DNA from 4 places in the Streptomyces sp. 2114.4 genome. Region 2 is predicted to be linked to each of the others. Evidence: riboswitches for the same ligand, from Rfam matches in the RefSeq annotation. Region 2 holds a riboswitch; each other region holds the start of a gene.

Region 1 (5,390 bases), 1.9 Mb from region 2:
CGTGGCCGCCGCGTCCGTCACCGGATTCACCGGGGACGACAAGACCGAGGCGACTGCCCAGGCCGCGCCCGACGCCGGCGCCGTCAAACCGGCCGCGGCCAACAACAAGCTCGACACCCAGCTCGCCGGACTCAGTGCCAGCGCCGACGACTTCCGCGACCGGGCCAGCCGCACCCAGGAGCGGATCGACCTCAAGGAGCGCCAGGCGCTGGAGCGCAAGCGCAAGGCGGAGGAGGCGGCCCGCAAGGAGGCCGCCCGCCCCAAGTTCGTCCTGCCGGTCACGCAGCACGGGCTGAGCGCCACCTTCGGCCAGGCCGGTGTGAACTGGATGTCCGTGCACACCGGCATCGACTTCCCGGTCAGCTACGGCACCCCCGTCATGTCCGCCACCGACGGCACCATCCGCACCCAGTGGAACTCCGCCTACGGGAACATGGCGATCGTGACCGCGCCCGACGGCACCGAGACGTGGTACTGCCATCTGAGCAGCACCAAGATCCGGTCCGGGTCGGTCAAGGCCGGTGACCAGATTGCCTATTCGGGCAACTCCGGCAACTCCACGGGTCCGCACCTGCACTTCGAGGTGCGCCCCGGTGGTGGCGCGGCGGTCGACCCGCAGCCGTGGCTGCGCGATCACGGTCTCAACCCGAACTGAGACACGGGCCCCCACCCGCACCGACCGCCGTTCCGCGTGCCGCCGTTCCACGGGTTCCGCCATGCCGCCGTCCGCCGTCCGCCGTCCGCCGTCCGCCGGGTGACGATCCCCGTCACCCGGCCCGCGCGGCTCCCGTTACAGCTTCTCCACCGGCGCATACCGCAGCAGCAGCCGCTTCGGCTTCTCACCGCCGAAGTCGATCGTCGCCTCGGCGTTGTCGCCGCTGCCCTTGACGCCGACGACCGTGCCGAGCCCGAAGCTGTCGTGGGTGACCCGGTCGCCGATGGTCAGTGAGACGACCTGACGGTCACCGGCACGGCGGGTCGCGAAGCCGCTCGGGCCCTTGGCGCGCGACGACGAGAGCACGGAGCCGAAGCCGCCTCCGCCGCTGCCGCCTGCCGACATGCCGCCCATGGACGCGGACGGCGTCGCCGGACCCGTGCGCTTCCACTCCACGTGGTCGGCCGGGATCTCCTCCAGGAACCGGGAGGGCGGGTTGTAGGAGGGCTGGCCCCAGGCGCTGCGCATCGTCGAGCGGGTGACGTAAAGCCGCTGGCGGGCGCGGGTGATGCCGACATAGGCCAGCCGGCGCTCCTCCTCCAGCTCCTTGGTCTGGCCCAGCGAGCGCATGTGCGGGAAGACGCCGTCCTCCAGGCCGGTCAGGAAGACGGTCGGGAACTCCAGGCCCTTGGCGGTGTGCAGCGTCATGAGGGTGATCACGCCGCTGCCCTCCTCGTCCTCGTCCGGGATCTGGTCGGAGTCGGCGACCAGCGCGACCTGCTCCAGGAAGTCGGAGAGGGTGCCTGGGTTGTCTTCGCCGCGGTCCTGCTCGAATTCCAGGGCCACGGCGGCGAGTTCCTGGAGGTTTTCGATCCGGGTCTCGTCCTGGGGGTCGGTGGAGGCCTGGAGTTCGGCGAGGTAGCCCGTGCGCTCCAGGACCGCTTCCAGGATCGTGGCGGGGCCGGCGCCGGACTCGACGATGGTGCGCAGCTCCTCCATGAGGACATTGAAGCGCTTGACGGCGTTGGCGGAGCGGGCCGCCATGCCGTACGCCTCGTCGACCCGGCGCAGCGCCTGCGGGAAGGTGATCTTCTCGCGCAGCGACAGGGCGTCGATCATCGCCTCGGCGCGGTCGCCGATGCCGCGCTTGGGGACGTTCAGGATGCGGCGGAGCGGGACGGTGTCCTCGGGGTTGCTGAGCACCCGCAGATAGGCGAGGACATCGCGGACCTCCTTGCGCTCGTAGAAGCGCACCCCGCCGACGACCTTGTAGGGCAGTCCGACCCGGATGAAGATCTCTTCGAAGACCCGGGACTGGGCGTTGGTGCGGTAGAAGACCGCGACATCGCCGGCCTTGGCGTCACCGGCGTCGGTCAGCCGGTCGATCTCGTCGGCGACGAACTGCGCCTCGTCGTGCTCGGTGTCGGCGACATAGCCGGTGATCTTGGGGCCGGCGCCGGCGTCCGTCCAGAGGTTCTTGGGGCGGCGGTTCTCGTTGCGCTCGATGACGGCGTTGGCGGCGGACAGGATCGTCTGCGAGGAGCGGTAGTTCTGCTCCAGCAGGATCGTCGTCGCGTCCGGGTAGTCCTCCTCGAACTGGAGGATGTTGCGGATCGTGGCGCCGCGGAAGGCGTAGATCGACTGGTCGGCGTCGCCGACGACGCACAGCTCGGCGGCGGTCTCGGCGGGGCCGACCAGCTCGCGGACGAGGGTGTACTGGGCGTGGTTGGTGTCCTGGTACTCGTCGACGAGGACGTGGCGGAAGCGTCGGCGGTAGTGGTCGGCGACGTCCGGGAAGGCCTGGAGCAGATTGACCGTGGTCATGATGATGTCGTCGAAGTCCAGGGCGTTGGCCTCGCGCAGCCGCGCCTGGTACATCGCGTACGCCTCGGCCAGCGTCTTCTCGAAGCCATCGGCAGCAGTCCCCGCGAAGGTCTCCTCGTCGATGAGCTCGTTCTTGAGGTTGGAGATCTTCGCGCTGAAGGACTTGGGCGGGTAGCGCTTGGGGTCCAGATCCAGATCGCGGCAGACCAGTGCCATCAGGCGCTTGGAGTCGGCGGCGTCGTAGATGGAGAAGGAGGAGGTGAAGCCCAGCTTCTTGGACTCGCGGCGCAGGATGCGGACGCAGGCGCTGTGGAAGGTGGAAACCCACATGGCGTTGGCGCGCGGACCGACCAGCTCCTCGACGCGCTCCTTCATCTCGCCGGCGGCCTTGTTCGTGAACGTGATCGCGAGGATCTGGCCGGGGTGGACATGGCGCTGGGCGAGCAGATGAGCGATGCGGTGGGTGAGCACCCGGGTCTTGCCGGAGCCGGCGCCGGCGACGATCAGCAGCGGGCCGCCCGTGTGCACCACGGCGGCCTTCTGCTCGTCGTTGAGCCCTTCCAGCAGCGTCGCCGGGTCGAGGACCGGACGGGCGGCGCCGTCGCGGTAGTACGCCTCTCTGGGCGCGGGCGCGTCGAACCTCCCGCCGAAGAGGTCGGCGGGGATCTCCTCCGGGGCCGGGCCGTGCTCGTCCTCGGGGGCGGGGGGTGCTCCTCCTCGCCCTTGGGGCCGAGGTCCGCCAGGAAGCTGTCGTCAAAGAGGCTGCTCATCGCCCACCGAGTCTAGGCCGCCGCACTGACAGCCCGCGGCCCAGTAGGCGATTGCGGCCCGCTTTCGCCGCGGGCCGTGGCAGCGCGGCAGGTCAGACGTCCGGGGCCGGATGCCACCGGTCGGCAGCTCGTCTACCCGAATCCGACATCTGTCACGACAACCCCCGCATCGCGTTCAGGTCACAAAAAGGTTTCGGGCATATCGAACATCAGCCTTCACAGGAGCCACACGAGTTGGCTAACGTCCTCGCTCAGGCAGCCCGCCTCCCCGTGGACGACAGCGTCCGCACGGGCCGCCCACGCCGAGTCCGGCCCTGCCCTTGGGCACCCGGAGCCGGGGACCCACCAGCACCACCGGGGTGAATCGATCCGGACAGCCGCCGTCGGCGGAGATCCGGACCGTAGGGCAAGCCTTCCGTCAGCGACACCGCCCGAACCCGACAGCTAACCCGGTAGGCGGTCCACGGAAGGAGTCGCCGGCCTTGGCGTCGCATCGCAAGCCGCGCACCAGCATTCTCACCTCGCCCGGAGGACGGCGTACGGCGGTCGGGCTCACCACCGCCGCCCTCGCCTCGGCCACGCTGCTCTCGCAGTCCGCCGACGCGGCCCCCCGGGCGCCCAAGCCCACCGTCGAAGAGGTCAAGCAGAAGGTCGACGACCTCTACCACCAGGCCGAGGTGGCCACCCAGAAGTACAACGCCGCCAAGGAGCACACCGACGACCAGCGTGACCGTGTCGACGGACTGCTCGACGCCGCCGCCAAGCGGGCCGAGAAGATGAACGACGCCCGGCGCCGGCTGGGCACCTTCGCGTCGGCGCAGTACCGCACCGGCGGCATGAACCCGACGGCGCAGCTGATGCTCGCCAAGGACCCGCAGCAGTTCTTCGACCGCAGCCACCTCATGGAGCGGCTGACCGGACGGCAGAAGGAGGCCGTCTCCGACTACCAGGAGCAGCAGGCCGCGGCCGCCCGGCAGCGGGCGGAGGCGACCCGCGACCTGGAGCGGCTGCAGACCTCGCAGGCCTCGCTCAAGGAGTCCAAGCAGTCCGTCCAGCAGAAACTGGCCGAGGCCCGGCAGCTGCTGTCCGAGCTCACCGCCCAGGAGAAGGCGCGGCTGGCGGAGCTGGAGCGCCAGAAGGAGGCGGCGGCCAAGCGCAAGGCCCAGGAGGAGGCCCGCAAGCAGCAGGAGCGGGAACGCCGGCAGCACGACGGCGGCACGTCCGGCGGCCAGACCGGTGGCGGCGCCGACGACGGCGGCTCGACCGGGGGTTCGTCCTCCACCCAGGCCGAGAAGGCGCTCGCCTTCGCCCGCGCCCAGATGGGCAAGCCGTATGTGTGGGGCGCGACCGGACCCAGCTCCTACGACTGCTCGGGACTGACCCAGGCGGCGTGGAAGGCGGCCGGCGTCAGCCTGCCGCGGACCACCTGGGACCAGGTCAAAGCCGGCCAGCGGGTCGCCACCAAAGACCTCAAGCCCGGTGACCTGGTCTTCTTCTATGACGACATCAGCCATGTGGGCATGTACATAGGCGGCGGCAAGATGATCCACGCCCCGCACCCGGGCGCCGACGTCCGGGAGGAGTCGATCTACTACATGCCGATCTACGGGAGCGTCCGCCCGGGCTGAGGCCCGGCCCCCGCTCCCCCTTCAGGCCACCCCCCCACGGCCACCCCCCACACGCCACCGCGCGGCCGTCGCCTCCGGATGAGGAGTGCGATGACCGCGCGGTGTGCCGTTCGGGGAGCCTGCGTCGGCGCCCGGAGCCCGGTTCCGGGGCGCCCGCCGCTGTGGCCCGCGCCCCGAGCCCGGTTCCCGGGGCGTCCGCCGTTCCGCTCAGGTCCAGAGCACGGCGATGAAGATGTTGGCCACCGTCAGCGCGCCGACCGCGCCGAAGAGCGGCGGGGCGATCTTCTCGTCGTCCCGCTTGACGTAGACCAGCCCCAGGATGACCACCAGAACGGCCATCTTGATGCCGAGCTTGATGGTGTTGAGGCTGTGGTCCTCGGCCTGGTTGAGGCCGACCAGCACGATGCCGGTGACGAGCATCGTCAGCGCACCGTGCAGCATCGCCGGCACGAAGCGGGCGGTGCCCGCGCCCATCGCCTTCATCTGGGTCAGGAAGCCGCCCAGCAGGGAGGC
Region 2 (5,390 bases):
CCAGCTCGACGGCGTCCAGGGTCTCGGTCAGCGAGCCGATCTGGTTGACCTTCACCAGCAGCGCGTTGGCGGAGCCCTCCTCGATGCCGCGGGCCAGACGCTCGGGGTTGGTGACGAACAGGTCGTCGCCGACGAGCTGGACCTTGGCGCCGAGCTTGTCGGTGATGACCTTCCAGCCGGCCCAGTCGTCCTCGAACAGCGGGTCCTCGATGGAGACGAGCGGGTAGGCCGCGACCAGCTCCTCGTAGTACTCGGTCATCTCGGCGGCCGAGCGGTCCTTGCCCTCGAACTGGTACTTGCCGTCCTTGTAGAACTCGGAGGCGGCGACGTCCAGCGCGAGCGCGATGTCCTGGCCGGGGGCGTAACCGGCCTGCTTGATGGCCTCCAGGATGAGGTCCAGGGCCTCGCGGTTGGAGCCCAGGTTCGGGGCGAAGCCGCCCTCGTCGCCGAGGCCGGTGGACAGCCCGCGCTCCTTCAGGACCTTCTTGAGGGTGTGGTAGACCTCGGCGCCCCAGCGCAGCGCCTCGGAGAACGACTCCGCGCCGATCGGGGCGATCATGAACTCCTGGATGTCCACGTTGGAGTCGGCGTGCGAGCCGCCGTTCAGGATGTTCATCATCGGGACGGGCAGGACGTGCGCGTTCGGGCCGCCGAGGTAGCGGAACAGCGGGAGGTCGCTGGCCTCGGAGGCGGCGTGCGCGACGGCGAGGGAGACGCCGAGGATGGCGTTGGCGCCGAGCGAGCCCTTGTTGTCGGTGGCGTCCAGGTCGAACATGGCCTGGTCGATCAGCCGCTGCTCGGTGGCGTCGTAGCCGACGAGCTCCGGGCCGATCTGCTCGATGACGGCCAGGACGGCCTTCTCCACACCCTTGCCCAGGTAGCGGTTCGGGTCGCCGTCACGAAGCTCGATGGCCTCGAAGGCGCCGGTGGAGGCGCCGGACGGCACGGCGGCACGGCCGGTGCTGCCGTCGTCGAGGCCGACCTCGACCTCGACCGTGGGATTACCTCGCGAGTCGAGAATTTCGCGGGCTACGACGACGTCGATCGACGGCACGTTGTCTCCTTCGTGGGTGTCTGGCGTTCTGCGCATGAGCCTAACGGCCCGGGGTGCGTCCGCCCGCCCTTGGCCCGCTCCGTGGGACGGAACGGCCCGGAATACTCCCCAAAGGCCCAGTTCGCGGGACATGTGAGGGCATTGTTCGCTGAATGGGAAAAAACCTTGATCGTCGCCGGTCACCGGCGTGCGGCCGCCTCGGCTGCGGCGGCCCGGTCACGGCGCCGGACGAGAGAAGCCCCGCCGCGACGCGCTGGGGAAGGGCGCGCCGGGCGGGGCGGTCTCACACAGGAAGCGGTCTCACGGAGGTCTCACACGGGAAGGGGGCTCGCCGCTCGGGCCCGCCTGATCCCGGTGAGCGGAGACTCAGACGTTGAGCTTCTGACCCGGGAAGATCAGGTTCGGGTTGCCGCCGATGACCGACTTGTTGGCCTTGTAGACGGACTTCCAGTCGGTGCCGTGCGCCTTGGCGATCTTGGCGAGGGTGTCGCCCGCCTTGACGGTGTAGTTGCCGTGGCCCATGGACTTGCGCTCGGTCGAGCGCGAGGCGTGCTGCTCGGGGGCGGCCGGGGCCTTCTTCGTCTCGGCCTTGGCGGAGCCCTGGTCCTGCTGGGGAGCGGACTTGGTCTGCGCGGAGCCGGAGGTGTCGACGTCGGCCGCGGGGCCGCCGGAGGTCAGGTTGCCGGCGCCGGCGCAGGACCAGGCGCCCGGACCCTGGATGGCCAGAAGCTTCTCGGCGGCGGCGATCTGCTGGGACTTGCTGGCCAGGTCGGCGCGCGCGGCGTACTTGGTGCCACCGGCAGCGGCCCAGCTGGAGTTGGAGAACTGCAGGCCACCGTAGTAGCCGTTACCGGTGTTGATCGACCAGTTGCCGCCGGACTCGCACTGGGCGACCTTGTCCCAGGTGGAGACGGAGGCGGCGGAGGCGGAGGTGGCACCCATCAGCGGGACGGCCACGGCAGCACCGGCGATGCCGGCGAGGGTGGCGACGCGGACGGCCTTGGAGGGACGACGGTGCTTGCCCTTGATGATCAGCATGGTTCGTTCGTTTCCTCACCGACGCCTACGAGGTGAGCTGTCGGGTTCGGGCTGTGAGAATCGCCCGGCCGTGTGCGCGTGGCGCACGTGGCTTCACCCCAAGCCGGCTGACCCGCTTTCACGGGCGGGGCCGGCACTTACCTTGGTTCCCCCGCTCCTGCCTTCGGCGCTTGCGCGTCAAGTGCCTCCGATCACCGGCAGGATTCGGCGTGTGATCAAAGGGCCCGCTTTGGCGAGCGGTCCTGACGTTAAGCAGTAATGGGCTTGGGGTTCAAACCCCACCATCTGAACCAAGTTGACCGCTTTTGATCACGACTGGGTCACATACCCGCAGGTGAACCCCGGTTTACCGCGACGGCACACACCGGGGTCCAGCCGAGTCAACGAGACGCTTGTCTCACTTTCCCAAAAGCGGTCGAACGGCGGCGAATTACCCCGCGGGGTGCCCGAGATCGAGCAGTTGGCCCGGCTTGATCAGGTCCGCGTCAGAGCCGATGACGTCCTCGTTGCGGTCGTAGAGGGCGCTCCAGCCACCGGACAGCCGGTGGGCCGAGGCGATGGCTGACAGCGTGTCACCCGGGCGCACGGTGTAGTCGCCGTCGGCCGCCGGGCCGGTGCGCTCGGCGTCACCGCGCGAGGCGTGCCGGCCGCCGGAGGACCTGCCGCCGTCGTCGGCGTCCTCGTCGCCCGCACCGCCGCGGTGCTTGCCCTGCGCGGGCGTCTTGTGCGGCGTGCCGGAGGTGTCCGTACGGCTGCCGCCCTCGGACGGGTCGGCGGACGGGCCGGCCGACCGCGACGGGTCATCGGACGGGCCTGTGGACCGCGACGGGTCGGTGGACGGGCCGGTGGACCGCGACGGGTCGTCGGCCCGGCCGCCCGGCGTCGCCGGTCCTGAGGCCTCGTCGCCGGGCTCGTGCGTCCCGGCGGAGTCCGAGCCGTCGGGCGACGGCGTCGGATCGGACGGCTCGTCGCCGGGCCGGTCGTGCGTCCCGGCGGAGTCGGACGCGTCCGGGGTGCCGGACGAGTCCCAGGGGTCCGGGGAGCCGCCGTCGTCCGACGGGGCGGGCGAGGGGGTGGCGGTGCTGCCCGGGTCGACCTCCGGCGCCTGGCCGTCCTTGGTCAGACCGGCGCTCACCGCACAGCTCGACCAGACGTCCGGGCCGCGGTGGTCGAGGATCGACTCGGCCACCGCGATCTGCTGGGAGCGGCTGGCGAGGTCGGGGCGTGAGGCGTAGGCCGAGCCGCCGTAGTTGTCCCACATCTCCTGGGTGAGCTGCAGCCCGCCGTAGTAGCTGTTGCCCGAAGCCGCGCTCCAGACGCCACCGGTCTCACACTGCGCGACCTTGTCCCAGGTCGCGGTGTCGGCGGCGTGGGCGCCACTCGCGGCGAGCAGTGGCAGGGCGAAACCGGCGCCGGTCACTCCCGCCGTGACAAAGATGGCCGGTGCCTGGCGGGGTCGACGGTGTCGGCCGTTCCCGGAACGCATACGGATGCCTTTCGCGCGGCGGTTGAGTTGTACGACGAGCTCTGCGAGCTGTTCGACGCATACCCAGCCGGCCGTCGCGCACGAGGCGCACCGTTACACCGGTCCCCCACATCACCGCTTCGGCCGATCGGGTGGAGCCCGTCGATCGTCGGTGGAAAGGTAGCCGGGGTCACGGGTAGTTACAAGTCGGTGTAGTGCAGATCACGCGAAGGTCACGCGCCTGACTCTCTGTCACTTTTGCCCTTGTTACTGGTCAGGGCGTTCGGGCGAGAACTCCACCGGCAGCGACCGCAGTCCGCGCATGATGAGCCCGCCACGCCAGCGCAAGGCGTCCGGTTCCGCCGCGAGCCGGAGGTCCGGGAGCCGGGTCAGCAGCGTCGCCAGAGCGGCCTGTCCTTCGAGCCGGGCGAGCGGCGCGCCCAGGCAGTAGTGGATGCCGTGCCCGTACCCCAGGTGCTGGTTGTCACGACGGGTCAGATCCAGGACATCCGGCTCGGTGAAACGCGCCGGATCGCGGTCGGCGGCGGCCAGTACCACCAGGACCGGGTCACCCTTCGCGATCCGCTGCCCGCCCAGGGTCAGTTCCTGTGTCGCGAACCGCCAGGTCGCCAGCTCCACGGGGCCGTCGTAACGGAGCAGTTCCTCGATGCCGGTGGTGAGCAGATCGGTGTCGCCCGCTGTGATCGACTTCTGCAGCAGCTCGCGCTGGGCCGGGTGGCGCAGCAGGGCGTAGAGGCCGTTGCCGATCAAGTTCACGGTCGTCTCAAAACCGGCGAACAGCAAGATGAAGGCCATCGCGGCCGCCTCGTTCTCGGTGAGGTGCTCGCCGTGGTCCGAGGCCCGGATCAGGCCGGAGATCAGGTCCTCGTCCGCCTCCGCGGTGTCGCCGAGGGTTTCGCGCTTGCGGTGGATCAGCTCGGCGAGATAGCCGCGCATCTTCTTCACGGACCGGGCGACGCCGCCGCGCGGCCCCCCGCCGTGCCGGATCATCATGCCCGCCCAGTCGCGGAAGTCGTCCTGGTCCTCGCGCGGCACGCCCAGCAGGTCGCAGATCGCGTAGATGGGCAGCGGGAAGGCGAACTCATGGATGAGGTCGGCCTCGCCCTTCGCCGCGAACCGGTCGATGAGGTGGTCGGTCAGCTCCTGGACGCGGGGGGCGAAGGCGGCCACCCGGCGCGGGGTGAAGGCCTTCGAGACCAGCCGGCGCAGCCGGGTGTGGTCCGGGGGGTCGATGTTGAGCAGATGCGTCATCAGGTTGGCGCTGCGCTCACCGGGGATGCCGACCTTGCCCTTGCCGTGCGCGGCCTCGCTGTGGTGCACCGGGTTCTTCGACAGCCGGCCGTCGGCGAGCGCCTGCCGCGCCTCGGTGTACCGGGTCACCAGCCAGGCCTCGACGCCGCTGGGCAGCTCGGTCCGGTGCACCGGCGCATGCTCCCGCAGCCAGGCGTACGCGGGGTAGGGGTCGGCGGCGAACTCCCAGGTGAACAGCTCGGGGGCGGGCGCGGCGGCGGGGCAGCCCGCGGGGGCGTCGGCGGCGGGGGCGTGGGGCTTGTCGTGCACCTTCCGACCGTAACCGGTGGGCACATCCGGGCGCGCCCGCGCACCGGCCGGGCCCAGGCGGCCGCCCGCGCTACGCCGGATCCACCCCGAGCCCCGTCAGGAACGCCACGGCCGCCGGCGACGGGCCGAGAGCGCTCCACACCACTCGCTCGGTGCGCTCGGGCGCCGGCCGCAGCCGCACGGTGTGCAGCCCGGCCAGCTCGGCGGCGATGGCCTCCGGGACCATGCCGACGCCCAAGCCCGCCCGCACCA
Region 3 (5,390 bases), 3.0 Mb from region 2:
ACCAGCCGCTCGGCGTCGTCGGGGGTGATGGGGCGGATCCGCGCCGTGCCGCCGTCACGCAGCACCACGTCGGCCTCCCAGTGGGTCGGGTATGCGTGGTCGTGCGGCTGGTGCATGCGGACAGCGTACGACCGGCCACCGACAACCGGCTCGTCGCGCGTACGCTCGGGATGCGGGGCAGGCTGAGGATGCCGTACGGACGTACGCTCGGTCGGCCTGCCGGACCTCCCTCGGGGAGACCAGTGGCCGCAAAAGGCCAGGACAAAGGGCTGCCCAGCACTCCCGGCAGCGTGAGAGACTGGTCTAGACAACAGTCACGACTTTGAAGGGCAACACCATGGCAGAGCGCCGCGTCAATGTCGGTTGGGCCGAGGGCCTGCACGCCCGCCCCGCGTCGATCTTCGTCCGTGCGGCCACCGCCTCCGGCGTCCCCATGACGATCGCCAAGGCTGATGGCAACCCCGTCAACGCGGCCTCCATGCTCGCGGTCCTGGGCCTGGGTGCCCAGGGCGGTGAGGAGATCGTGCTGGCCTCCGACGCCGAGGGTGCCGAGGAGGCACTCGACCGTCTGGCCAAGCTCGTCGCCGAGGGTCTCGAGGAGCTTCCCGAGACCGTCTGAGCCCTCCAGGACTTCTGCTGCTGCGGCCCCGCCGCGGCGACCGGTGACCGGTTGCCGCGGCGGGGCCGTTTCACTGTGCCCGGGATATCGGAGACGATTCCTCGATATCGGGGACGCAAAAAAGAAAGCGTGCGCTATTCAATTCCCCCGATGCGCACCTATGGCAGCACGCATGGCGGCGCAGCGCTTATTGCCAGCACAGCACGCATGGCGACACACATACATCTTGAATGCCGACGGGGACGAAACTGCAATCTCGCCCCCTCCCGAATCCCCTTCCGCACTTCTTTGTATACGGGGCGATTGTTAAGGGCGGGCGCGGACTGTGTTGACGGGCGGTTTCGGATCCCTCACCTCTGTCCTGGCGGGGCGACGGAGCCGGTACACCGGGAGTGCGCGTTCGACATGAGCCGCCATCAGGGCACGGGCCCGTTCCGCATCTCTCCGGGCCACCGCGTCCAGCACCGCGCCGTGTTCGTCCCACGACTCCCCCGTGCGGGCGGGCAGTTCCACGGCGTACATCCACTCGATCTTGCGCCGCAGCTGGGTCAGCAGCGCCGTCAGGCTGGGGCTGCCGGCCGCCTGGGCCAGCGTCTCGTGGAACCAGCCGTCCAGTTGGCGCAGATCAGCCGCGCTGCCGTGACGGGCCCGCTCACGGCCGAGCCGTACCAGGCCGCGGAGCACCTTGAGGTGAGCCGGGCTGCGGCGGACGGCCGCGCGGGCGGCGCCCAGCGGCTCCAACAGGGCGCGGACGTCGAGGAGATCGGCGGCCTCCTGCTCGGTGGGCTCGGCGACGCAGGCGCCCGCGTGGTGGCGGGTGGTGACAAACCCTTCGGACTGCAGGGTTCGCAGCGCCTCACGGACCGGCACTCTGGAAACGCCGTACCGGGCCGCAAGGATCTCTTCGATCAGCCGGCTCCCCGGCGCCAGCGCACCGGAGACAATGTCATCGCGAATCGCCGTGCACACCGCATGAGCGGAAATATGGCCTCGCATCTTCCGTGCCTCCGCCGTAATCCCCTGGAAACGCCGCCGGTCGGCGCCTTTTCCGTGACTCTATTCGACCGGAACGCCTTTCCGGTGGACTCCGGTTATTCAGGGAAATTTTTTGGCCGGAAGTTGGCGGGAGGGCTCGGCATATCCCCGGCTCCACGGCCGCGGCGCCGGATACGCCGAAGCCCCGGCCGTGGAGCCGGGGCTTCGGGCGGACGCTCGGCGCGACGCGGCCCCTGTGAGGAGCGCGGGCGGGCAGGGCGGAAGGTCAGACGTTGACGCCGTGCGAGTGCAGGTACGCGACCGGGTCGATGTCCGAGCCGTAGTCGGCGCCGGTGCGGGCCTCGAAGTGCAGGTGCGGGCCGGTGGCGTTGCCGGTGGCGCCGGAGAGGCCGATCTGCTGGCCCGGGGTGACGTGCTGGCCGACCGAAACGCCGAGCGACGACAGGTGACCGTACTGGGTGTACGTACCGTCACTCATCTTGATCACGATGTTGTTGCCGTACGAGCCGCCCCAGCCGGCCTCGACGACGGTGCCCGTGCCGACGGCGTGGACGGAGGTGCCGGAGGCGGCGTGGAAGTCGATGCCCGTGTGGCTGCCCGAGGACCACAGGCCGCTGGAGGCCTTGTAGGAGGTGGACACGTAGGAGTCGGCAACGGGGGCGACGAAGGTGTTGAGGCGCTTGCGCTCCGCCTCACGGGCGGCGCGTTCCTTGGCCTTGCGGGCGGCCTCGACGCGCCGCTTGGCCTCCTCGGCCTGCTTCTTGGCCACGGCCTCCGCCTTCGCCTTCGCCGCCGCGGCCTCCGCCTCGGCCTGCTGCTCGTCGGCCTGGGCCGCGACATGGTTGGCGAGCTCGTCACCGAGCACCACGGCATGCTGCAGACCGGTGTCGTGGGTGCGGGCCTCGTCCGTGGCCGCCAGCGCCGGCGAGGCCACGGAGGCGACCACGCCGCCGGCCGCGAGGGTGGCTATGCCGGCGATGTTGCGGGTCGTCCGAACGGGGCGGCTCGTACGACGGTGCTTCCCGGTGGCACGGATGAACGCCATGTACTGGCTTGTCCTTTCCCTCCTTCTCGCCTACCGGGTTAGCTGACGGGTTCGGAGCAGGAAGGTCTCCTACGGGCTCCTCCGGAGGGGAGTCCGATTCACCCCAAGGGACTCTGGGTCCCCGGCTCCCCAGGCTCGCGCCGTACGGGGACTCGGCGATGACTGTCCGGTGCCACGGTTGTGGCGGAGTTGTGACGGACAGCCGGACCGACGCTAAACGGGGCAACTTTCAATCGGCAAACAGAACCGCTTTTTTGTGCGGGATGCCACAAGAACCGAGGCACCGGACGCAATAAACCGGACATACGGCAACTCCCGTGGCGGACCGCCGCCACGGGAGCTGCTTTGTCGATATGTGACCTTCCGTCACATGGCGGCACTAGCCGCCGACGACCGTCACCTCACCGATGCCCAGCGCCTTGACGGGCTCGGCGATCTGCGCCGCATCGCCCACCAGGACCGTCACCAGCCGGTCCACGGGGAAGGCGTTGACGGCCGCCGCGGTCGCCTCCACCGTGCCGGTCTCCGCGAGGCGGACGTACAGCTGCGCCTGGAAGTCGTCCGGGAGGTGCTGCTCCACCTGGTCGGCGAGGGTGCCGGCGACGGCTGCCGCGGTCTCGTACTTCAGCGGCGCGACCCCGACGAGGTTCTGTACGGCGACATCCCGTTCGTCGTCCGTCAGCCCCTCTGCCGCGAGGGTGCGCAGCACGTTCCACAGGTCGTCGAGCGCCGGGACGGTGGAAGCGGTGTCCACCGACCCGCTGATGGCGAGCAGTGAGGCGCCCGTGGCCCCCTCGGGGGACGTGGGGGCGGTGGAGCGCAGCACCTGGCCGAAGGCGCGCACCCCGTAGGTGTAGCCCTTCTCCTCGCGCAGAACACGGTCCAGACGGGAGGTGAGGGTGCCGCCCAGGCAGTACGTGCCGAGGACCTGCGCGGGCCACACCCGGTCGTGCCGGTCGGCGCCGATACGCCCGATGAGCAGCTGCGTCTGGACGGCGCCCGGGCGGTCCACGATCACCACGCGGCCGGTGTCGTCGGCGACGATCGGCGAGGCCTTCAGCGGCTCGGCCGACGAGCCGCGCCACGCGCCGAGCGTCTCGGCGAGCGCGGCGTCCAGGTCGACCCCGGTGAAGTCACCGACGATGACGGCAGTGGCCGTCGCGGGCCGTACATGGGCGTCATAGAAGGCGCGCACGGCTGCGGCATCGACGCGCCCGACGGTCTCCTCGGTGCCCTGGCGCGGCCGCGACATGCGGGACGTGGCCGGGAACAGCTCCTTGGACAGCGCCATCGCCGCGCGCCGGGCCGGGTTGGCGAGCTCGTGCGGGATCTCGTCGAGACGGTTGCGCACCAGCCGCTCGACCTCGCTCTCCGGGAAGGCGGGAGCGCGCAGCGCGTCGGCGAGCAGGCCGAGCGCGCGCGGCAGCCGGGATGCCGGCACCTCGAGGGAGACCCGTACGCCCGGGTGGTCGGCGTGCGCGTCCAGGGTGGCGCCGCAGCGCTCCAGCTCGGCGGCGAACTCCTCCGCGTCATGCTTGTCGGTGCCCTCCGACAGCGCACGCGCCATGATCGTGGCAACGCCGTCCAGGCCCTCGGGTTCGGCCTCCAGGGGAGCGACGAGGTTGATCTCGACGGCGACGACCTGCTGGCCGGGGCGGTGGCTGGTCAGGAGGGTGAGCCCGTTGGGCAGTTGGCTGCGGTCGGGGGCCGGGAAGGCCCACGGCCTGGGTGCGCCGCCCTGGGGCTGCGGGTGAAAGTCCATGCTGCTCACGGGGGAATCGGCGTGGGTGGTGGCGTCGCTCACTGGTCCGCCTCCCCTTCCTCGGTGTCGGCGGCGTCGGTCGGCTCGGTGGGCTCGTAGACGAGCACCGCGCGGTTGTCGGGGCGCAGCCGGGCCTTGGCGACCGCCTGCACCTCCTCGGGAGTGATGTCCAGAACGCGCTGCACGGCGGTCAGCGCCAGCTGCGGGTCGCCGAACAGCACGGCGAAGCGGCACAGTTCGTCGGCGCGGCCGCTGACCGTGGCCAGCCGGTCCAGCCATTCGCGCTCCAGCTGGGCCTGTGCCCGCTCCATCTCCTCCGGGGTGGGGCCCTCGGCGGCGAAGCGGGCCAGCTCCTCGTCGACCGCGCGCTCGATGCCGGGGACCTCCACGCCGCCGGACGTCTTCACGTCCAGCCAGCCCAGCGAGGGCGCGCCGGCCAGCCGCAGCAGGCCGAAGCCGGCCGCCACGGCGCTGCGGTCACGGCGCACCAGCCGGTTGTACAGGCGGGAGGACTCGCCGCCGCCCAGGACGGTCAGCGCGAGATCGGCGGCGTCCGCCTCACGGGTGCCGTCGTGCGGCAGACGGTAGGCCGCCATCAGGGCACGGGCGGGCACGTCCTCCTCGACGACCTCGCGCAGCTCGCCGCCGATGACGTCGGGCAGCGTGCCGTCCCGCGGCGCCTGCTTGCCGTCGTGCGCGGGGATCGAGCCGAAGTACTTCTCGACCCAGGCCAGGGTCTGCTCGGGGTCGATGTCGCCCACGATCGACAGGACGACGTTGTTGGGCGCGTAGTACGTCCGGAAGAACGCCCGCGCGTCCTCCAGGGAGGCCGCGTCCAGATCGGCCATCGACCCGATGGGCGTGTGGTGGTACGGGTGGCCCTCGGGGTACGCCATGGCCGTCAGCTTCTCGAAGGCCGTGCCGTAAGGGACGTTGTCGTAGCGCTGGCGGCGCTCGTTCTTGACGAC
Region 4 (5,390 bases), 550 kb from region 2:
CGGGCCGGTGAGCGCGACCGGGCGCTCGTCCAGGGCGAGGGTGAGCAGTCGCGCGTCATCCGGATGCGGCGAACGGCGCGCCGGGGCGGGGATCCAGGGCAGGACGGAGGGGTGCTCGTGGGAGACCCAGTGGCCGCCGCCGGGCCGTCGGCGCAGCAGCGACCGTACGAGATGCGTGAACTCCTCGCGGCGGGCGGGCGCGAGGTCGGCCAGCGCGGCGCTGTGGAAGATGACCAGTGTGGCCCCGGGCGGCGCCTCGGCGGCGAGCGCGGGCAGTTCCTGGAGCAGATCGCCGCGCACCAGCCGTGGCCGCGGCGCCGGCCGCACCGCCTCGACGGCCGCGGACAGCCGCGCGGCGCGCTCCTCGTCGCCCGGCCATACGAGCGCCTGCAGCCAGCGCAGATCGTCCGGTTCGGCAGCCGGGTCGAGCGGGTCGAGGCCGATACCGGCCCGCCAGACGATCCGCGGCATCCGGCCCCGGCCGGGCAGCAGCTCGTCAGCCGTCCACCCCGTACGGCACTCCAGCACCAGGGGGCTCTCCGGCGCCCCTGCCTCCGCCTCCGCCGCTGCCTCCGCCTCGGTGAGCGGGGCGCCGCTTCCCCCGTCGCCCTCGTACCGGCGCAGGTAGCGGTAGCGATAGCGGTCGGGATGCAGACACAGCCCCGCCGACGTGCCGACCTCCAGCAGCGCCAGCGGCTGCGGCAGGCGGGCGAGCAGCGGCAGCAGCGTCGCGCAGTGGGCCGGTTCGTCGGTCCGGGGCGAGCGCTGCATGATCACCGCACGCACCTCGTTCCAGTGCCGTACCGTCCACTCGCGCCAGCGGCCGTACGCGGTTTCGCCGCGCGGCCCCAGCTCGGCGTGCGGGCCGTCGAGATAGCGGACGGTGGCGAGCAGAAGCTCCGGTTGCTGTGCGCCGCCGGCCGGCAGCGACCCCGACACCAGATCGCAGAGCTCCGGGTCGTGGCTGATCCGCGCGCTCAGCTCCTCATGCGCCGCGGACCGCCCCCGCGCCTGGCGCCAGGAGAACTCCCGGTACCGCTCCGCCAACCCCCATGTGCCGACCACGGTGCGTTCGACGTGACGGGTGTTCCCGGTGTTCCCCGCGTTGACGGCCATGATCCGACGTTACTGCTCTCACGTTCCGTAACCGAGGGGCACCCCTCCGCATAACGACTGGTGCACAATCGCCGCGAGATCGTTTAGGCGCGGACGGTCAACTCGCCCGGTTTGCAGCCATGCTGGCCGAAAAAGTCCAGGCCAAAGCTCCTGGGAGGCCGCTACGAAATCCCGGGAAGGCTTGGAATTCGACTGCGTTCTCTATTACTGTCCGATAACGCAGCGCGGTCGTCCCAGCCGTCGCAAGAGGCGGCACCGTGCGCAGACGCCGAATCCCGCACGCGCTTTTCACGCACCTCCAGCACCTCGAACTGCACCAAGGGAACCGGGGAACCACTTCCTTGGGGTGAATCGGACGCTCTCCGCCAGCGGGCGCCCGTAGGAGACCTTCCTGCTCCGAACCCGTCAGCTAACCCGGTAGGCGAGAAGGAAGGAAAGGAGAGCGCCCCCGTGGCGTCCAACAGGCCTGCCCCCGAGGGTCCGTCCGCCTACGACCTCGATGACCGAGGTGCCTTCCCGGGCCCCGGTCATGCGGACAACATCAACGACGGGCCGTGGGAGGAATGGAATCCCACCGAGGATTCCGTCCGCTCGGTCCGCGGCAAGCACCGGGTGGCCAAGCAGCGTGGCGGCGGGCTCGCCCGCGGTGGCACGGTCCTGGGCGTCGGCGTCATCGCGGCGGTCGGTGCCGGCGGCATGGCCACGGCCGAGGGCCGCCCTCCGGTGCCGATTTCGATGCCCGACGTCGGCGGTATGGCCGACGACGTCGCCGACAAGCTGCCGGACGCCAAGTCGCTTCCCGGCGTCGGTGACCTCATATCGGACGAGGGCACGGATACGGGCGCGGCTTCGGCCTCGGACTCCGCCGCGGGCGTGGCTTCGGCCTCGGACTCGGGCGCGGGCGTGGCTTCGGTCTCGGACTCGGGCGCGGACGCCGGCGAGGCGCTGCGCAGCCGCATCCTCCAGCAGGCCGACGCGCAGCAGGGCGCCGCCGAGCAGGAGGCCCGTGAGACCGCCGAGCACACCGCTTTCCAGACGGCCGTCCAGGCAGCCGACGCCCACCAGAAGTCGGCCGAAAAGGCCGCAGCAGCCAAGAAGGCGGCCGAGTTGGAGGCCAAGCGCGAGGCCGAAGAGGCGGCCCGTCAGAAGGCGGAGGCCGCCCGCCTCGCCAAGCTGGCGAAGAACTTCATCGCTCCGGTCTCCTCGTTCACGCTCACCGCGAGCTTCGGCCAGGCCGGCGACCGCTGGGCCGCGGACCACACCGGGCAGGACTTCGCCGCGCCGGCCGGCACTCCCGTCAAGGCCGTGCACTCCGGCACCATCACCCAGGCCGGCTGGGCCGGCTCGTACGGCTACCGCATCGTCCTCACCCTCGACGACGGCACCGAACTCTGGTTCTGCCACCTGTCCTCGATGGTCAAGACCTCCGGCAAGGTCGGCACGGGCGATGTCATCGGCCGCGTCGGCGCCACCGGCAACGTCACCGGCCCGCACCTCCACCTGGAGGTGCGCCCCGGCGCCGGCGACCCGATCGACCCCATGCCGTGGCTGCGCGATCACGGCATCAAGGTGTGAACGCCTGACGGGAGGTGCCGTCGGGGGGAGAGGGAACGGAGGGAATAACTCCGCTCCCCCCGACGTTGCCACCACGTATGACCGCGACACACACTCCCCGGAATCGTCAGTCCCTGGGCTCGCTCTCCGTCTCCCCGCTGTCCCTCGGCGGCAACGTCTTCGGCTGGACGGCCGACGAGCGCGCATCCTTCGCCGTGCTCGACGCCTACGTGGCGGGCGGTGGCAACTTCATCGACACCGCCGACGTCTACTCGGCCTGGGTCCCCGGCAACAAGGGCGGCGAATCCGAGACCGTCCTCGGCAACTGGCTGGCCTCCCGCGGCAATCGCTCCGATGTCGTCATCGCCACCAAGGTCGGTGCCCACCCGGACTACAAGGGTCTGTCCGCCGCCACCATCAAGTCCGCGGTCGATCACTCCCTCACCCGTCTGCGCACCGACTACATCGACCTCTACTACACCCACTACGACGACGAATCGGTCGAGGTCGGGGAATTCCTCACCGCGCTCGACGACCTCGTGCGGGCCGGCAAGGTCCGCGAGATCGCCGCGTCCAACATCTCGGCGGAGCGCCTGGAGGAGTCCCTGGCCTTCTCCGCCCGCGAGGGCCTGGCCCGGTACGTCGCCCTCCAGCCGCACTACAACCTGGTCTCCCGCGACACCTACGAGGGCGAACTCGCCGACACAGCCGCCCGCCACGGCCTCGCCGCGGTTCCGTACTACGCCCTCGCCTCCGGTTTCCTGACCGGCAAGTACCGCCCGGGAACCACCGTCGACAGCGCCCGCTCCGGCGGCGCGGCCAAGCACGTGGACACCGACCGCGGCCGGCGCGTCCTGCAGGCCCTCGACGCCGTCGCCGCGGCCCACGAAGCCGAGGTGGCCACCGTCGCCCTCGCCTGGCTCGCCGACCGGCCCACCGTCGCGGCCCCCATCGCCAGCGCCCGGACGGTGGAGCAACTGCCGGCGCTGCTGGCGGTGGCCGACCTGACGCTGACGGAGGCGGAACTGGCGCTTCTGGACGAGGCGTCCGCCTGAACCAACTCAGAGGCGGGGAGGGGGCGGACCCCAGGGTGGGGCCGGGCCGGGGAGGCGGGCCCCAGGCCCGCACAGCCGCCGCCCCCTCCCCGCGCTCCTCGCCGCTCTACTTCCGGCGGTCGACCGCCACCCACGACGCCAGCGCCACCCCACCCGCCACCGCGAACACCGAAGGCCAGGCCCCGATCTTCTTGGCCAACGGATGCGACCCGGCAAACGCCGCCACATACGCCCCACTCAGCGCCGCCGCCGTCGCGCTCCCCGCCTTCTCCTGCCACCCCTTGGCCGCCACCGCCCCGGCCACCGCCAGCGCCACCCCGCCGAGCGGCCGCTTCTTGGTCCAGCGGGCGGTGGCGTAGCCGCCTACCAGGCCGGTTGCTGCGATCACACTCGTCGGTACGCCGGCCATCACGGAAACCTCCACATCAGGGGACAACTGTGACGACCTTACGTGGAGAGTCCATGGGGCTCAGACGATGCTCTGTGTGATGCACCGCGCTAGGCGCGGACGTTCCAGTCCGGGTGCTGCACGCAGGCGACGAAGTCCTGCCATGCCCCGCAGGTGAAGTTGAGGATCTGGCCCCCGGGAACCTTCGTGTCTCGAACCAGGACGGTGGATTCGTCGGATGTCGCCGTCGCTATGCAGTTGCCGCCGGAGCCATTGCTGTAGCTGCTCTTGTGCCAGACGAGAGGCGCTGTGTGAGTCATCAGGTGAGTCCTTGCATCGCTTCGGTAATGAGGGCACTGGACTGTTGCGGACTCAAGGACAGTGCCCGCAAGTTGTCGAATGCCTTTGCATACTGCGCGATGTCGCTGGGTTGCTCCAGATAGACAGCGTCTGTCAGGCCATCGCGATAGACGATGTCCGGGTCCTCCTGCTCAGGGAACCCCAACATCGTGTACGCCCCTGTTGCCGGGTAGCTACCCGAGTTGAACGGCAGCACCTGAACCGTGACGTTCTTCAACTGCGCCATCTTCAGCAAGCGTTCGAACTGGGCCTGCATCACCGACCGGCTCCCGATCACATGCCGCAAGACGCTCTCGTGCAGGATCGCCCACAAATCTGGTGCCTGAGGAGCGGTGAGGAGTGCCTGCCGCTCCATGCGCACGGCGATCATCTGCTCGACGTCGTCTGGACTTGGCTGGGCCGTAGCGTGGTGGAGCTCCCTGGCGTAATCCGCGGTCTGCAGTAGCCCAGGCACGAACTCGGCCTCGTAGGTCCGCAAGCTGCAGGCTGCCTGTTCAAGGCCGACGTACACGGAGAACCAAGTCGGTACGGCGCTGCCGTATGCGTGCCACCAACCCCGCATCTTGGAGTGCTTGGCAAGGTCCTTGAGGAGTTCGCGTAGCTCATCAGTGGTGTTGTAGAAGCGGCACAGCGCCTCAATGTCTGACGGCTGGACGCGCCCTTGGCCGGTCTCCATGCGGTTGACCTTGGATCCGCTCCAGTCCAGCGACTCGCCCACCTGGTTGCAGGTGAGTCCGTGGTCCTCACGGAGCTTCTTCAGCTCGATCGCAAGTCGGCGACGACGAGCGGTGGGCGAACCGGCCACGGCAACTCTCCTTGTTTTGACGGGCGTTCATTCTTGCTGTGAGAGCAGGTACGGGCCAATCACTCGATAGAGCGAATCCCGCTGTGCACATTGCATGAAGGGATACGCCCTG

What was found. A riboswitch is a leader RNA that binds a small molecule or an ion and turns the genes downstream of it on or off. The one in region 2 is predicted to bind cyclic di-AMP.
Positions count from the first base shown of each region.
Region 1: linked by a shared signal. The riboswitch ahead of CFW40_RS21980 (C40 family peptidase) and the one ahead of CFW40_RS13485 (transglycosylase family protein) in region 2 are both predicted to bind cyclic di-AMP.
Region 3: linked by a shared signal. The riboswitch ahead of CFW40_RS26890 (M23 family metallopeptidase) and the one ahead of CFW40_RS13485 (transglycosylase family protein) in region 2 are both predicted to bind cyclic di-AMP.
Region 4: linked by a shared signal. The riboswitch ahead of CFW40_RS16030 (M23 family metallopeptidase) and the one ahead of CFW40_RS13485 (transglycosylase family protein) in region 2 are both predicted to bind cyclic di-AMP.

Region 1 is NZ_FYEY01000001.1:4,977,484-4,982,873, reverse strand. It holds gene CFW40_RS21990 (M23 family metallopeptidase) at 1-655, shown strand, start outside; partial or broken gene pcrA (DNA helicase PcrA) at 791-3,249, opposite strand; cyclic di-AMP (ydaO/yuaA leader) riboswitch at 3,540-3,724, shown strand; gene CFW40_RS21980 (C40 family peptidase) at 3,732-4,877, shown strand; gene CFW40_RS21975 (hypothetical protein) at 5,085-5,390, opposite strand, start outside.
Region 2 is NZ_FYEY01000001.1:3,122,802-3,128,191, forward strand. It holds gene eno (phosphopyruvate hydratase) at 1-1,054, opposite strand, end outside; gene CFW40_RS13485 (transglycosylase family protein) at 1,421-2,092, opposite strand; cyclic di-AMP (ydaO/yuaA leader) riboswitch at 2,100-2,312, opposite strand; gene CFW40_RS13490 (transglycosylase family protein) at 2,523-3,512, opposite strand; gene CFW40_RS13495 (cytochrome P450) at 3,825-5,138, opposite strand; gene CFW40_RS13500 (LysR family transcriptional regulator) at 5,209-5,390, opposite strand, start outside.
Region 3 is NZ_FYEY01000001.1:6,100,570-6,105,959, reverse strand. It holds gene CFW40_RS26905 (GNAT family N-acetyltransferase) at 1-116, opposite strand, end outside; gene CFW40_RS26900 (HPr family phosphocarrier protein) at 338-619, shown strand; gene CFW40_RS26895 (GntR family transcriptional regulator) at 926-1,615, opposite strand; gene CFW40_RS26890 (M23 family metallopeptidase) at 1,881-2,660, opposite strand; cyclic di-AMP (ydaO/yuaA leader) riboswitch at 2,673-2,828, opposite strand; gene CFW40_RS26885 (pitrilysin family protein) at 3,040-4,422, opposite strand; gene CFW40_RS26880 (pitrilysin family protein) at 4,461-5,390, opposite strand, start outside.
Region 4 is NZ_FYEY01000001.1:3,671,057-3,676,446, reverse strand. It holds gene CFW40_RS16035 (DUF2332 domain-containing protein) at 1-1,116, opposite strand, end outside; cyclic di-AMP (ydaO/yuaA leader) riboswitch at 1,373-1,555, shown strand; gene CFW40_RS16030 (M23 family metallopeptidase) at 1,567-2,691, shown strand; gene CFW40_RS16025 (aldo/keto reductase) at 2,769-3,725, shown strand; gene CFW40_RS16020 (hypothetical protein) at 3,832-4,134, opposite strand; gene CFW40_RS16015 (DUF397 domain-containing protein) at 4,224-4,433, opposite strand; gene CFW40_RS16010 (helix-turn-helix transcriptional regulator) at 4,433-5,278, opposite strand.